3 regions of the Rhizobium sp. YTU87027 genome follow, and region 2 is predicted to be linked to each of the others. Evidence: predicted binding sites of a transcription regulator. Region 2 holds the regulator's gene; each other region holds the start of a gene.
What was found. Region 2 encodes PhoB, which activates phosphate uptake and scavenging genes when phosphate is short. Its sites were predicted from a motif close to TGTCATNNANCTGTCAT; they were not measured.
Positions count from the first base shown of each region.

Region 1: NBG89_RS11370 (DUF1045 domain-containing protein) is a predicted target of PhoB. The motif match lies at 2,121-2,137, and genes of this name have one in related genera.
Region 3: phnC (phosphonate ABC transporter ATP-binding protein) is a predicted target of PhoB. The motif match lies at 1,834-1,850, and genes of this name have one in related genera.

Region 1 covers NZ_CP098440.1:2,268,760-2,273,312, reverse strand. The annotation lists gene NBG89_RS11385 (HEPN domain-containing protein) at 1-30, shown strand, start outside; gene mnmD (tRNA (5-methylaminomethyl-2-thiouridine)(34)-methyltransferase MnmD) at 205-921, opposite strand; gene NBG89_RS11375 (NAD(P)/FAD-dependent oxidoreductase) at 920-2,098, shown strand; gene NBG89_RS11370 (DUF1045 domain-containing protein) at 2,212-2,934, shown strand; gene puuE (allantoinase PuuE) at 3,033-3,956, shown strand; gene uraD (2-oxo-4-hydroxy-4-carboxy-5-ureidoimidazoline decarboxylase) at 3,956-4,453, shown strand; gene NBG89_RS11355 (nucleotidyltransferase family protein) at 4,509-4,553, shown strand, end outside.
Region 2 covers NZ_CP098440.1:147,803-152,355, forward strand. The annotation lists gene pstA (phosphate ABC transporter permease PstA) at 1-1,127, shown strand, start outside; gene pstB (phosphate ABC transporter ATP-binding protein PstB) at 1,142-1,957, shown strand; gene phoU (phosphate signaling complex protein PhoU) at 2,001-2,714, shown strand; gene phoB (phosphate regulon transcriptional regulator PhoB) at 2,751-3,434, shown strand; gene NBG89_RS00765 (GcrA family cell cycle regulator) at 3,533-4,066, opposite strand; gene NBG89_RS00770 (aspartate aminotransferase family protein) at 4,495-4,553, shown strand, end outside.
Region 3 covers NZ_CP098440.1:3,666,121-3,670,673, reverse strand. The annotation lists gene phnD (phosphonate ABC transporter substrate-binding protein) at 1-842, opposite strand, end outside; gene phnC (phosphonate ABC transporter ATP-binding protein) at 933-1,778, opposite strand; gene NBG89_RS18115 (hypothetical protein) at 2,068-2,280, shown strand; gene NBG89_RS18110 (DapH/DapD/GlmU-related protein) at 2,362-2,976, opposite strand; gene phnL (phosphonate C-P lyase system protein PhnL) at 2,973-3,683, opposite strand; gene phnK (phosphonate C-P lyase system protein PhnK) at 3,748-4,524, opposite strand; gene NBG89_RS18095 (alpha-D-ribose 1-methylphosphonate 5-phosphate C-P-lyase PhnJ) at 4,521-4,553, opposite strand, start outside.

The sequences.
Region 1 (4,553 bases), 1.7 Mb from region 2:
ACGGTATGCAAGGAGCGACTTTCCGTGTGAAAGTTAGTCAATACCGGCGCGGGACGACGGTTGGTCTAAGCGGCTTCGTCATGAACAGCAGTCAAATGGAAACGCACCGCCTTCAGTATGGTACCGGTCGTCTCCCCACATCCTCTCTGCCGCCAAACTCCCGCAGAAATCGACGAAAAACCGCCGTTTATGGACAGGCACGAACTAGGATTTGATGCCACAAAGCATCTCGCGCTTGCCGGCAAAGCCGCTGCGACGCTCGACGACAAAGCCCGCCGCGAGCAGATTGCGCCGGACGAAGCCGGCTGCGGCGTAAGTCGCAAAGGTTCCGTTCGTTTGCGTCTTTTCGCAGACGAGGTGCATCAGTTCCCCGGACCACATGTCAGCGTTGCGCGACGGCGCGAAGCCGTCGAGATACCAAGCATCGAAGCCCGCTTCGGCGGCTTCGACCCCGTCTAGCGCGCGACCACAGACGACGCTGAGGGTCGTCTGGCTATCAAGGCTTAGGGACACGGTGCCCTTGGGTGTCTCCGGCCATGCTGCAGCCAGGGCTTGCCGTTCCGCGTCGATCTCGGTCCAATGAGACAGCGCGCGGTCGATTTCCCTGCGTTGCATCGGATAAAGCTCGAACGACATGAAGTGCAATTTCTGCCCCGTGCGCCGATTGAGTTTCCACTGTCGCCAGGTTTCGGCAAAGTTAAGGCCGGTACCGAAGCCGAGTTCGCCGATCAGGAAGTCGCCCTGATCCTGCCAGCGCTGCGGCAGACCGTTGCCGGCAAGGAAGACATGCCCACATTCAAGCCTACCGTCCGTCTGGCAATAAAAATGGTCGCCAAAAGCCGGCGAATAGGGCATATCGCCGTCGCGCCATTCGAGCGGCTGCTGCGCGCCAGGAGTTTTTTCAGGATCCGTATCTGTCATGACCAAAGCCGATAGTCCGGCCCAGTCGTCCGGTCAATCATCGACTTCCCTGCTGATCGTCGGCGGCGGCATCATGGGATTGTGGGCGGCGGTTCACGCGGAGCGTCTTGGCATTGACGCATTGCTCGTCGACGCCGATCGGCTTGGCCATGGCGCAAGCGGTGGGCTGCTCGGCGCGCTCATGCCGCATATGCCGGACAAGTGGAACGCCAAGAAGCAATTCCAGTTCGATGCGCTGGTTTCGCTGGAGGCGGAAATTGCTGCTTTGGAGGAGCAGACTGGCCTTTCGGCAGGCTATCGCCGTTCAGGGCGTCTCATCCCACTGCCGAAGCCTCACTTGCGCGAGATTGCGCTTGGCCATAGCCGCGATGCCGACGATCGCTGGATCGCGGGTGAGCGGCGGTTCCACTGGCATGTCCTTAATAGGCCTCCTCAGGACAATTGGCTCGATGCCATGGCTTGCGAAAGTGGCTTCGTGCACGATACGCTTGCCGCTAGGGTTGCTCCCCGGTCGCTGACTGCTGTACTGGCCACATCGCTGCGCGAAGGCCGGCATGTGCGGGTTGCCGAGCATGTTTCGGTCGAGGATCTCGATTTTGGACGCAAGGTTGCAAGAACGACCGCAGGTGACGTTGCGTTCGGCCGATGCCTTGTTGCGGCCGGGCACCAATCCTTTCCATTGCTGGGCCGCTACACCGCTGGCCTTGCCAGGCCGCTCGGCCAGCCCGTCAAAGGACAGGCAGCGTTGTTGAAAGTCGATATAGACCCGTCCTTGCCGACGATCTTCCGCGACGGGCTGTATATTGTTGCGCATGAGGGAGGCCACGTCGCCGTCGGCAGTACCAGCGAGAATCGCTTCGACGAGCCGTTTTCGACCGATGGACAACTCGACGCGCTGCTTGAGGCAGCCGGACAATTGGTGCCGGCGCTGCGGAGCGCACCCGTGCTTGAACGATGGGCCGGTCTGCGGCCGAAGGCAATCGACCGTGACCCGATGATTGGCGTCCACCCCGACCATGACGGATTGATCGCACTGACCGGTGGCTTCAAGGTCAGTTTTGGTGTCGCCCACCGTCTTGCCGCCGCAGCGGTCGACCTGGCGGCCGGTCGCCAGCCGCGCTTTGCTCTGCCAGACAGCTTCCTCCTTGCTAATCACATTCGTGTGGCTTCACGCTAAACGTGAATTAGCAATTCCTGCCTTTCGTTAATCTGTCATGCAAATCACCTATCTGCTAGCGCAACCGCGGCGCCAAGGGATGGCCGCGCCGTATGTTCGACGGAGGAAATTGCATGCGCTATGCCATTTGCTTTACGCCAGCTGCGAGCGACCCGCTCTCGCATGTGGCTGCAAATTGGTTGGGCCGGAACGTGTTTTCCGGGGAGATGGTCGAGCCGACCGCCATCCGCGGATTGAGTATCCACGAGATTGCCTTCCATACGGCAATGCCGCGCCGCTACGGCTTTCACGGTGTTCTGAAGGCGCCCTTCCGCCTTGCCGCCGACATGTCGGAGGTGCAACTTCTGCGGGATCTCATGCGCTTTTGCGGTACGCTTTCGCCGTTCCAGATCAGGAAGCTGGAGGTCGCGCGGGTCGGCGGCTTCTATAGCCTCGCTCCGTCGTTGCCCTGCGAGCATCTTCACTATCTCGCCTGCGCCGTTGTCCAAGAGTTCGATCGTTTTCGTGCGCCGTTGAGTGAGGCGGAAATCGAGCGTACGGATCCCGGCGGTCTGTCGGCGGCGCAGTTCACCAACCTGCACCGCTGGGGAAACCCTTATGTGATGGACGAATTTCGCTTCCACATGCCGCTGACCGGCCCTGTCAGTCAGTGCGACATGCCCAGGGTCGAGCAGGCGCTTCGCAATGTATTCGAGCCAGTGCTTGCCAATCCTATCAAGGTGGCGAATGTCGCTCTGATGATCGAAGAGGGGAATGGCGGACCGTTTCGCGTGCATTCGCTGCACCCGATGGGCAAGGTCAGTGCCCGGCGGGATCGCGTGCCTGCATTTGCCTAAGGCTTTGTCCGTAAAGGTGAAACTCTGTTGCGTACTTTCCGTCTCGACATTCCCTCTCCGGATGCTACCGTTTCGCCGACTTTCAGGAAGGTGATTTCATGGTATCCGAGACTTATCCGCGCAATCTGATCGGTTATGGACGCAATACGCCCGATCCGAAGTGGCCGGGCGATGCGCGCGTCGCCGTCCAGTTCGTCATCAACTACGAGGAGGGTGGCGAGAGCTGTATCCTTGATGGCGATCCGGCTTCCGAGAACCTGCTGTCGGAAATCGTCGGTGCCGCGCCCTGGCCGGGCAAGCGCAACCTCAACATGGAATCGATCTATGAGTATGGCTCGCGCGCCGGTTTCTGGCGCCTGTGGCGGATGTTCACGGAGCTCGACGTTCAAACCACCGTCTACGGCGTGACCTTGGCCATGGCGCGCAATCCGGAAGCGGTTGCGGCCATGAAGGAGGCCGGCTGGGAGATCGCCAGCCATGGCTACCGGTGGCTGGAATACAAGGATTTCCAGGAGGACGTCGAGCGCAAGCACATCCAGGAAGCCGTGCGCCTGCACACGGAACTGACCGGCGAGCGGCCCTACGGCATGTATCAGGGCAAGCCCTCCGACAACACGCTGCGCCTCGTCATGGAGGAGGGCGGTTTCCTTTATTCCTCGGACTCTTATGCCGACGACCTGCCGTTCTGGGTGAAAGGTATCGACGACAAGCCGTTCCTGATCATCCCCTATACACTCGAGACCAACGATATGCGCTTTGCTACGCCGCAGGGCTTCAACTCGGGCGATCAGTTTTTCACCTACCTCAAAGATGCCTTCGACACGCTCTATGAGGAAGGTAAGGCGGGCAGCCCGAAGATGATGTCTGTCGGCCTGCATTGCCGCCTGGTCGGTCGTCCCGGTCGCGCGGCGGCGCTGAAGCGCTTCATGGAATATGTGCTGAAGCACGACAAGGTGTGGATCCCAAGGCGTCTCGAGATCGCCCAGCATTGGCATACGCACCACAAGCCGGAGACGATCTGATGCTTTCGCGTGACGAGTTCGTATCGCGCTACGGCGGTGTTTTCGAACATTCGCCGTTCATTGCCGAGCGTGCCTATGAGGATGGTTTCGTCGGAGATGAATTGACGGTGGATCGTGTGCATACGGCGCTCGTCGCGATCTTCCGGGCGGCGAGCCCGGAGGAGCGGCTGAGCGTACTGCGCGCCCATCCCGATCTTGCAGGACGCCTCGCGATAGCGGGCGAACTCACCGAAGACAGCAAGAAGGAGCAGGCAGGCGCTGGGCTCGACCGGCTGAGTGCGGAGGAACATGTCCGTTTCTCCGAGCTCAATACGGCCTATGTCGAGAAATTCAGCTTTCCCTTCATCATTGCTGTCAAGGGCTTGAACAAGGACGACATCCTGACGGCCTTTGAAAAACGCATCGGCAACACGCGCGACGAAGAGTTCGAAGCGGCCACGGCTGAGGTCGAGCGCATCGCGTTCCTGCGTCTTGAAACGATGCTTCCAGGGCGTTGAGACAGGCGGCTCCTTGGTGCTTTTCTCTTTTGCGCCCGTGACTTATAGTTGCGTCATGAAGCCCTCAGAAGTGTTGCAGAAGAACAGGCAGGCGATTCGC
Region 2 (4,553 bases):
AGACGGCGATCACGTTGCCGATCGAATTCAGCGAGAAGGTACTTGATCCGAATAACAAGCGAGCGGCTGACCCGTCCGTACTGGTCGCTGCGAACTACCCGGTTCTCATCCGCGACGCGATGATCAAGGTACTGAACCTCAATCCGTCGAGCCGTCCGGATGTCCGTGACGCGACTGCGATGGTCTCCAAAGGGGCGCCGATCCAGTTGCGTGACATGGTCGTTGCCGATCCGTCGCTGATCGGCAAGACCGTCAACGTAACGCTGCTTGCCGACGCCAACATCGACTCTGCCAACAAGGGTCAGATCGACCTCAAGGTCGACGAAAAGAACCGCAAGGTCAACGATAAGCAGGTTGGCTGGATGCACCAGTTGGCCGAGAGTGGCGCACTGCACAAGAAGTTCAACACCGGCCTTTTCGTCAACGGCAACTCCAGCCGTCCTGAAGCCGCCGGTCTCGGGGTCGCGCTGATTGGCTCGCTCTACCTGATGCTGATCGTGCTTGTTCTCGCGCTGCCGATCGGCGTTGCAGCGTCGATTTACCTTGAAGAGTTCGCCCCGAAGAACAAGCTCACGGACCTGATCGAGGTGAACATCAACAATCTCGCAGCCGTTCCCTCGATCGTTTACGGCTTGCTCGGTCTTGCTGTCTTCATCAACTTTGCAGGCCTGCCGCGCTCTGCGTCGCTGGTCGGCGGTCTCGTGTTGACGCTGATGACCTTGCCGACGATCATCATCGCCACTCGCGCAGCACTTCGCGCCGTGCCGCCGTCGATCCGGGCGGCTGCCCTGGGCCTCGGCGCCTCCAAGATGCAGATGGTTTTCCACCACGTTCTGCCGCTGGCGATGCCCGGCATCCTGACCGGCACCATTATCGGCCTGGCGCACGCGCTGGGCGAGACCGCGCCGCTCCTCCTGATCGGCATGGTCGCCTTCGTTGCCAACGCTCCGGCAACGCCGATGGAGCCTTCGACGGCCCTGCCGGTGCAGGTCTATATGTGGGCCAACGAAGCCGAGCGCGCCTTCGTCGAGCGTACATCGGGTGCCATCATCGTCCTGCTCCTGTTCCTGATTGTCATGAACCTCGGAGCCATTCTCTTGCGTCGTCGCTTTGAGCGCCGCTGGTAAACGGAGTAGACATTATGAATATGTTGACGGAAGCAGCAGTTGAGAAAGCGGTTGATCGGAAGATGAATACCATTCCCTACAAGATGATCGGCCAGGACGTCTCGGTTTACTACGGCGAGAAGCGCGCGCTTTTCGATGTGAAGCTGAACATCCGCGAAAACACGGTGACGGCCCTCATCGGACCATCGGGTTGCGGCAAGTCCACGTTCCTGCGCAGCCTGAACCGTATGAACGACACGATCGACAATTGCCGCGTGACCGGCAAGATCACGCTCGACGGCGAAGATATCTACGATCCGGATATCGACGTGGTGGAACTGCGTGCCCGCGTCGGCATGGTGTTCCAGAAGCCAAATCCGTTCCCAAAGACGATCTATGAAAATGTGGCCTACGGCCCGCGCATCCACGGTCTCGCCAAGACGAAGGCCGACATGGACCAGATCGTCGAAATCAGCCTGCAGCGCGCCGGTCTGTGGAACGAGGTAAAGGATCGCGTTCATGAAGCCGGCACTGGTCTTTCCGGTGGCCAGCAGCAGCGCCTCTGCATCGCCCGCGCTGTTGCCGTCAGCCCGGAAGTGATCCTGATGGACGAGCCGTGCTCGGCACTCGATCCGATCGCCACGGCAAAGGTCGAGGAACTGATCCACGAACTCCGAGAGAACTACACGATCGTCATCGTGACGCACTCGATGCAGCAGGCCGCCCGCGTTTCGCAGCGAACCGCCATGTTCCACCTCGGCAACCTCGTCGAGGAGAATGATACCGACAAGATGTTCACCAACCCGGACGACCCACGCACCCAGGACTACATCATGGGCCGCTTCGGTTGATCGGCCGTTTCGGTAGCACTCACGATATTCAAGGATGATCCCTATGGCATCGACACATATCTTTTCTGCGTACGACGATGATTTGAAGTTCCTGTCCCGCCGCATTTCGGAAATGGGCGGCTTGGCCGAGCAGATGGTCTCGGATGCCGTTCGCGCCCTCGTCAACGGCGATACGGCTCTCGCCCAGAAGGTCATCTCCGACGACGTGATCCTTGACCACGCCGAACGCGAGATCGGCGACAAGGCCATTGTCACGATTGCGCGCCGCCAGCCGATGGCGGCCGACCTTCGCGAGATCATGGGCTCCATTCGAATAGCGGCAGACCTCGAGCGCGTCGGCGATCTCGGCAAGAACACTGCCAAGCGCGTCATTGCCGTCCAGAGCGCCGGTGTGCCGCGTAAGCTCGCCCGTGGCCTCGAGCACCTCTCGGAGCTGGCGCTGGTCCAGCTCAAGGAAGTTCTCGACGTTTATACGAGCCGCGCTGCTGACAAGGCAAAGTCGATCCGTGAGCGCGACGAGGAAATCGACGCGATGTACACCTCGCTATTCCGCGAGATGCTTACCTACATGATGGAAGATCCGCGCAACATCACCAGCTGCACGCATCTCCTGTTCTGCGCGAAGAACATCGAGCGCATCGGCGACCACGCAACCAATATTGCCGAAACCATCTACTACATGGCCACCGGTGCCCAGCCGGAAGGCGAACGTCCGAAGGACGATACCGCCAACACCGTCGGCGCAGTCACTGAATAATCGTTCCGCGACCGCGCCCCCAGGAGACCGAAACGAATGATCCCCAAAGTAGCTGTCGTTGAAGACGAAGAGGCACTGAGCGTGCTTCTTCGCTATAACCTCGAGGCTGAAGGTTTTGAGGTCGATACCATCCTTCGCGGCGACGAGGCCGAGATCCGGTTGCAGGAACGCACGCCGGACATTTTGATCCTCGATTGGATGCTGCCGGGCGTATCCGGCATCGAACTCTGCCGACGCCTGCGTATGCGGCCGGAAACCGAGCGCCTGCCGATCATCATGCTGACGGCTCGCGGCGAGGAAAGCGAACGCGTTCGCGGCCTCTCAACCGGTGCCGACGATTACGTGGTCAAGCCGTTCTCGACGCCGGAGCTCGTTGCTCGCGTCAAGGCGATGCTTCGCCGAGCCAAACCCGAAGTCCTCTCGACGCTGCTGAAATGCGGCGATATCGAACTCGATCGCGAGACGCATCGCGTTCATCGCAAGAGCCGCGAGGTCCGCCTCGGCCCGACCGAGTTCCGGCTTCTCGAATTCCTGATGGCATCGCCCGGCCGCGTCTTCTCGCGCTCGCAGCTTCTCGACGGCGTCTGGGGTCACGATATCTATGTGGACGAACGCACCGTCGACGTGCACGTCGGTCGCCTGCGCAAGGCGCTGAACTTTTCCAACATGCAGGACGTCATCCGCACCGTTCGCGGCGCCGGATATTCCATGGAAGCTTAGTCCTTTCAGGCGAAAGCTTGAAAGGGCTTCGATCACCGCCTCAACAAAAAAACGGGCCTGCGAAGGCCCGTTTTCTTGTTCCTTATCCGGCTTCCGGGTCAGGCGACCCGGTTGGCGGCCTTGCGGCGCTCGTTGACCGGCTGGTAGGCCATGCGCTGATGGTAGGTGCAATACGGGGAGGAATCCGGGGACTCGCAGCCGCAGAAATGGAAGTCGTCCTTCAGCGGATCGCCGACCGGCCACTTGCAGGTGCGTTCGGTCAGTTCGGTCAGGCCAAGGCGACGCGAAATCGGAACGACCACATTCGCGGCCGGACGGAAGCTGACTTGCTCGATCGCGTCGATCTCGATCTCTTCCTTCAGCATCGTTGCACCCTGCTGGCGGGTGACGGTACGCGTGGTGACGCGCGATGCATAGTTCGGAGCGCGCGGCGCCGAGGTGGTGCGCTTGGGCGTTCTGACCGTTGTCGTCGTGCCCCCGGCCTTGGCACGGCCCGGCAAACTCAAACGGTGGACTTTGCCAATGACAGCGTTGCGGCTTACACCGCCAAGTTGTGCTGCGATCTGGCTGGCGCTCAGTCCCTCGGACCACAGCTTCTTCAGTTTTTCAACGCGCTCGTCTGTCCAGTTCATGCCCCTGTCTCCGCCTTATTAGCGTTGGTGCAGGCAGAATCCTTCACCGTTGCCCCGGACGCATCCGAGGCAAGAAACGCTTGCTCGATTTTGGTGACTAGTTCCGCCGCATGCAGTCTAGTAATTGAGTTTTAACCTAGTGTGAGGCTGACTCCGTGACAAGAGTCGGTTGAATCTCGGCGAATCGAATTTCAAGTTTTCCCCAACTTGCTGGGCGTGAGAGTCATTTATGCAACATTAGTTGTTGATAGGTCGGCCACCTTCGGATGGCAGCTTGACGCGTGCGGGAAAACCTCAGTTTTGTTGACATTGCAGTGCGAAAAGTAAATAGTGCTGCTTGCCGCCGAAAGGCGGCATTTTTAATTTTCGGACACTGCGTTCCTTAGCCGGAGTCCGGCCGCTGATGAATGTTGACAGGAGATCGCGCCATGGCTGAAGCCGCGCTTTACGACACCTACTCTCGTGCCCCGCTGCGGTTCGAGCGAGG
Region 3 (4,553 bases), 280 kb from region 2:
GTGTAGCCCTGGTAATCGCCGCCTTCGATGGCTGCGAAGCACTTGGCATCCTTTGCGGGGAGCTTCATGAAGAAGTCGGTGAGCTTTGCCTGCCAATCAGCGCCGAGTTCGTTGCGAACAACGAGCGGGCCGTTCGGGATCAGGGGCGAACGCCAGACTTCGACGAGCTTGTTCGGATCTACGGTGCCCTTGTCGACAGCCTTGCGGAAGGTACCGGAAGTGTAGCCGTCCTTGAAATCGCCGATGCCCGAGGAGTCGTCAACCGCGATATCGACCTTGCCGTCATAGGCAGCGAGAAGGTTGTTCTCGTGGCCGCCGTTGAACTGCGTGGAAGCGAAGTACTGGTCATTCGGCATGCCAGTGTCCTTCGGGATCTGCGTCAGCGGGATCAGGTAGCCCGAGGTGGAGTCCGGATCGGCGTAGCCGAGCTTCTTGCCCTTGGCGTCCTTGATGTCCTTGATGCCCGATGACTTCAGGGCGAGACCGATCGAGTGGTAGCCCGTCGAACCGTCCTTCTGAACGGTCGTCAGGATCGGGGTGACAGCCTTGTCGTTCTTGATGGCGATCGCAGCGTAGCCCGAAGCGCCGAGTTCCGCGAAGTCGAGCGTGCCGCCGAGCAGACCCTGGATAACGCCGTCATAGTCGGCAGCCGGGAAGAGCGAAACCTTCTCGAAGCCAAATTCGGTCTTCAGGTGGTCAGCAAGGCAAGCGTAGTTACGCAGGCGGTCGGCTTCGTTTTCGCCACCGAGAATACCAACGCGGAATTCCTTGAGGTCTGCAGCATGCGAAACGCCGGCAAGCGCAAACAGCGCCGTCGCGGCAAAGAGTGCTTTCTTCAACATGGTACTCTCCTGATTGACCGGTTTTCCCGGCGATCCCTGGTTAAGAAGAAGTGCGCCCATAACGCGGGCTTACGATCGAGGCCGCCCCTCTCAGAGACCGGCCAGCGCCAGCGGTTGCAGGCCGGCGGATTGATTGGCGACAGCAGCCGCGGGAATGTTGATCGAGGTCGAGGTCATCGTCTCGTCGATGCCGGCGCCATCCCTGTCGGTGCCGTAAATCTGTTTGACGGCTTCAGCCGTCAGTTCAGAGGGCTTGCCGTCGAACGCGACGCGACCAGCAGCCATGCCGACGATGCGTTCGCAGTAGTTGCGGGCGGTATCGAGTGTATGAAGATTGGTGATGACGGTGATGCCTTCGCGCTCGTTGATGTCGCGCAGTGCGTCCATGACGATCTTGGCGTTGAGCGGATCAAGCGAGGCGATCGGCTCGTCGGCGAGCACCATCTTCGGGTTCTGCATCAGCGCGCGGGCAATCGCCACGCGCTGCTGCTGGCCACCCGACAGAGTGCCTGCCATCTGCAAGGCCGTCTGCTCGATGCCGAGGCGCTCAAGAGCGGCAATTGCATGGATGCGCTCTTCGTGGCTGAAGAGGCCGAGCAGGCTCATCGCGGTGGAGCGATGATTGAGACGGCCGAGCATGACGTTGGTCAGCACGTCGAGACGCGGAACGAGATTGAATTGCTGGAAGATCATCGCGCAATCGCGCTGCCAGTTGCGCAGCGCCTGGCCGCGAAGGCTGGAGACCTCGACGCCGGCGAAATGGATCGAGCCCGATGTCGGCTCCTGCAGGCGGTTGATCATACGCAGAAGCGTGGACTTGCCCGCACCGGAACGTCCGATGATGCCGACCATCTGGCCCTGAGGAATGTCGAGCGTAACGGAATCGACGGCGGTCTTCTTTCCGAAACGGCGGGTGACATTCCTCAGCTCGAACATCATGCTCTTCCTCATGGTCCAAAGGCGATATGAGGGAGTGCATTAGTCCCGCTTGATGAAGCTCCAATGTCAGTTTTGTGTAAGGACTGTCATAATCGAGCCTTTGACGGACATCGAATCCAGCCGCGGTCGTGTGCCGGGTAAACAATACCGACGAGAACCTGCCAATGGCAGCTGGGCTGGGCGATTGCGCACGAAGTCGGTACGCGAGGTATCGTCGTTGCAGTTGACCCGATCACCGGTCGATGGCAGGCAATTCAAAGGATATCGGGGATACTGGAGTAAAGCGATGGATCAGACCCTCTTCAAAAGCCTGTGCAACGCCGGGAAGTTCAAGGAGGCGCTCGGCCTCGCCATCCGAGGACACGAGGACGAAAAGTTCACGCCAAGCCGCTTCTCGATGGATAAGAAGACCGGACGGCCGATCTTCTATCGAGGCAACAAACGCGTCGAGCCGGACGAGACCGGTGAATGGCAGCTGGCGAAGAACCCAAATCCGTAGAGTAAAGCCTGGCCCTTCGCATGGGGCTGCCTTCGTGGACCGAAGAGAAAAGCCCCTGAGCGAACTCAGGGGCTTCGGTCACTATTCGTAGCGCGAGAGAAAATCTTCGGCGCTGAGGTTCCGGAAGTCCTGCAGGGCGATCCGCAAGCGATCATGCTCCCAATCCCACCATGCTAGCTTGTCCATGCGTTCGCCGACCTCTTTCGGGAAGCGTTCGCGGATCAGTTTGGCGGGGACGCCGCCGACGATGGCGTAGGGGGCGACATCCCTCGAGACGACCGCACCGGCGCCGATCACAGCACCGTTGCCGACCGTAACGCCGGGCAGGATGGTGGCGCCGTGGCCGATCCAGACGTCGTGACCGATGACGACGCGGTTTGAGCGGCGCCATTCGAAGAAATCCGTCTCCATATCGGCATCCGGCCAATAATCGGCGGCGCGATAGGTAAAGTGATGCAGCGTTGCGCGCCAGGTCGGATGGTTGGTGGCGTTGATCCGCACCGAGGCGGCGATGTTGACGAACTTGCCGATCGTCGCACACCAGATGGCGCCATCCTGCATGACATAGGAATAATCGCCGAACTCGACTTCCTCGATACGGCAACGCTCGGAGACCTCCGTGAAGCGCCCGAAGGTGGCGTTCTTCACGGACGCTGTTTCGTGGAAATAAGGCTCGAGGCCAATCTTGCGGCTCATGCAGCGATTGCCTTTCGCGGCGAGAACTTCTGGACGTCGAGAATGCGGTCGGCGACGGCCTCGCGCACCTCTTCATCGTGGAAGATGCCGAGGAGGGCGACGCCCGCCTTCTTCTTCTCTTCGATCATGCCGACGACGACGGCGCGGTTCCTGGCGTCGAGCGAGGCGGTCGGCTCGTCGAGCAGCAGGACCGTGTGGTCGGTGATGAAGCCGCGGGCGATGTTGACGCGCTGCTGCTCGCCGCCGGAGAACGTGGCGGGCGGCAGCTGCCAGAGCGCTTCCGGCAGGTTCAGCTTCGAAAGAAGGTTTGCCGCCTTCTCCCGCGCCGTTTCCGCCTTCTCGCCGCGGGCGACCAGCGGCTCGGCCACCACGTCGATGGCCGCGACACGCGGGACGGTACGCAGGAACTGGCTGACATAGCCGAGCGCCTGACGGCGTACGTCGATCACCGTGCGCGGGTCCGCCGTTGCCAGATCGACGATCTTGTCGTGGTGCTTGATGAGGATCTGGCCGCGATCGACGGCATAGTTGCCGTAGATCATCTTGAGCAGCGAGCTCTTGCCGATGCCCGACGGGCCGCCGAGGACGACGCATTCCCCGCATGCCACGGAAAAGGATACATCCGAAACGACCGGCAGCTTGATGCCGTCGCGCAGGTGCATGGTGAAGCTCTTGACGACTTCAGAAACAACGAGTGGCGTTGCCATGATTTCTTTCCTTAGTTTCGCTTGCCGCCGACACCGGTAGCCGGAGTCAGAACAGCAGTCGCGATCAGACCTGCAGGATGGAGGAAACGAGGAGTTGCGTGTACGGCTCGCGCGGATCGTCGAGGACGCGATCGGTCAGCCCGTGCTCTATGACATGGCCATCCTTCATCACCATCATGCGGTGCGAGAGCAGGCGCGCGACGGCGAGGTCGTGGGTGACGATGATCGCGGCAAGGCTGAGATCGTTGACGAGGCCGCGCACGAGATCGAGCAGGCGGGCCTGCACCGACACGTCGAGGCCGCCGGTCGGCTCGTCCATGAACACCAGACGCGGGCCGGTCACCAGGTTGCGGGCGATCTGCAGACGCTGGCGCATGCCGCCGGAGAAGGCGCGCGGCTGATCGTCGATACGGCCTTCGTCGATCTCGACGCGCTGCAGCCAGTCGATGGCCGTGGAGCGGATATTGCCGTAGTGACGGTCGCCGATCGCCATCAGGCGTTCGCCCACATTGGCGCCGGCCGAGACCGTCATGCGCAGACCGTCAGCCGGATTCTGATGCACGAACCCCCAGTCGGTGCGCATCAGGAAGCGGCGCTCGGCCTCATTCATGCGATAGAGGTCGCGATAGGCGCCGTCGCGCATGTGATATTCGACGCTGCCTGTCGTCGGCATCATACGGGTCGAGATGCAGTTGAGCAGCGTCGTCTTGCCTGAACCGGATTCACCGACGATGGCGAGCACTTCGCCGGGCCAGAGCTCGAAGGAGACATTGCGGCAGCCGATGCGGTTACCATAGAACTTCGAGACGTCATTGACTTTGAGGAGCGGCGTGTCGCTCATTCGGCGGCCTCCTGATTGGGTGCCAAAAT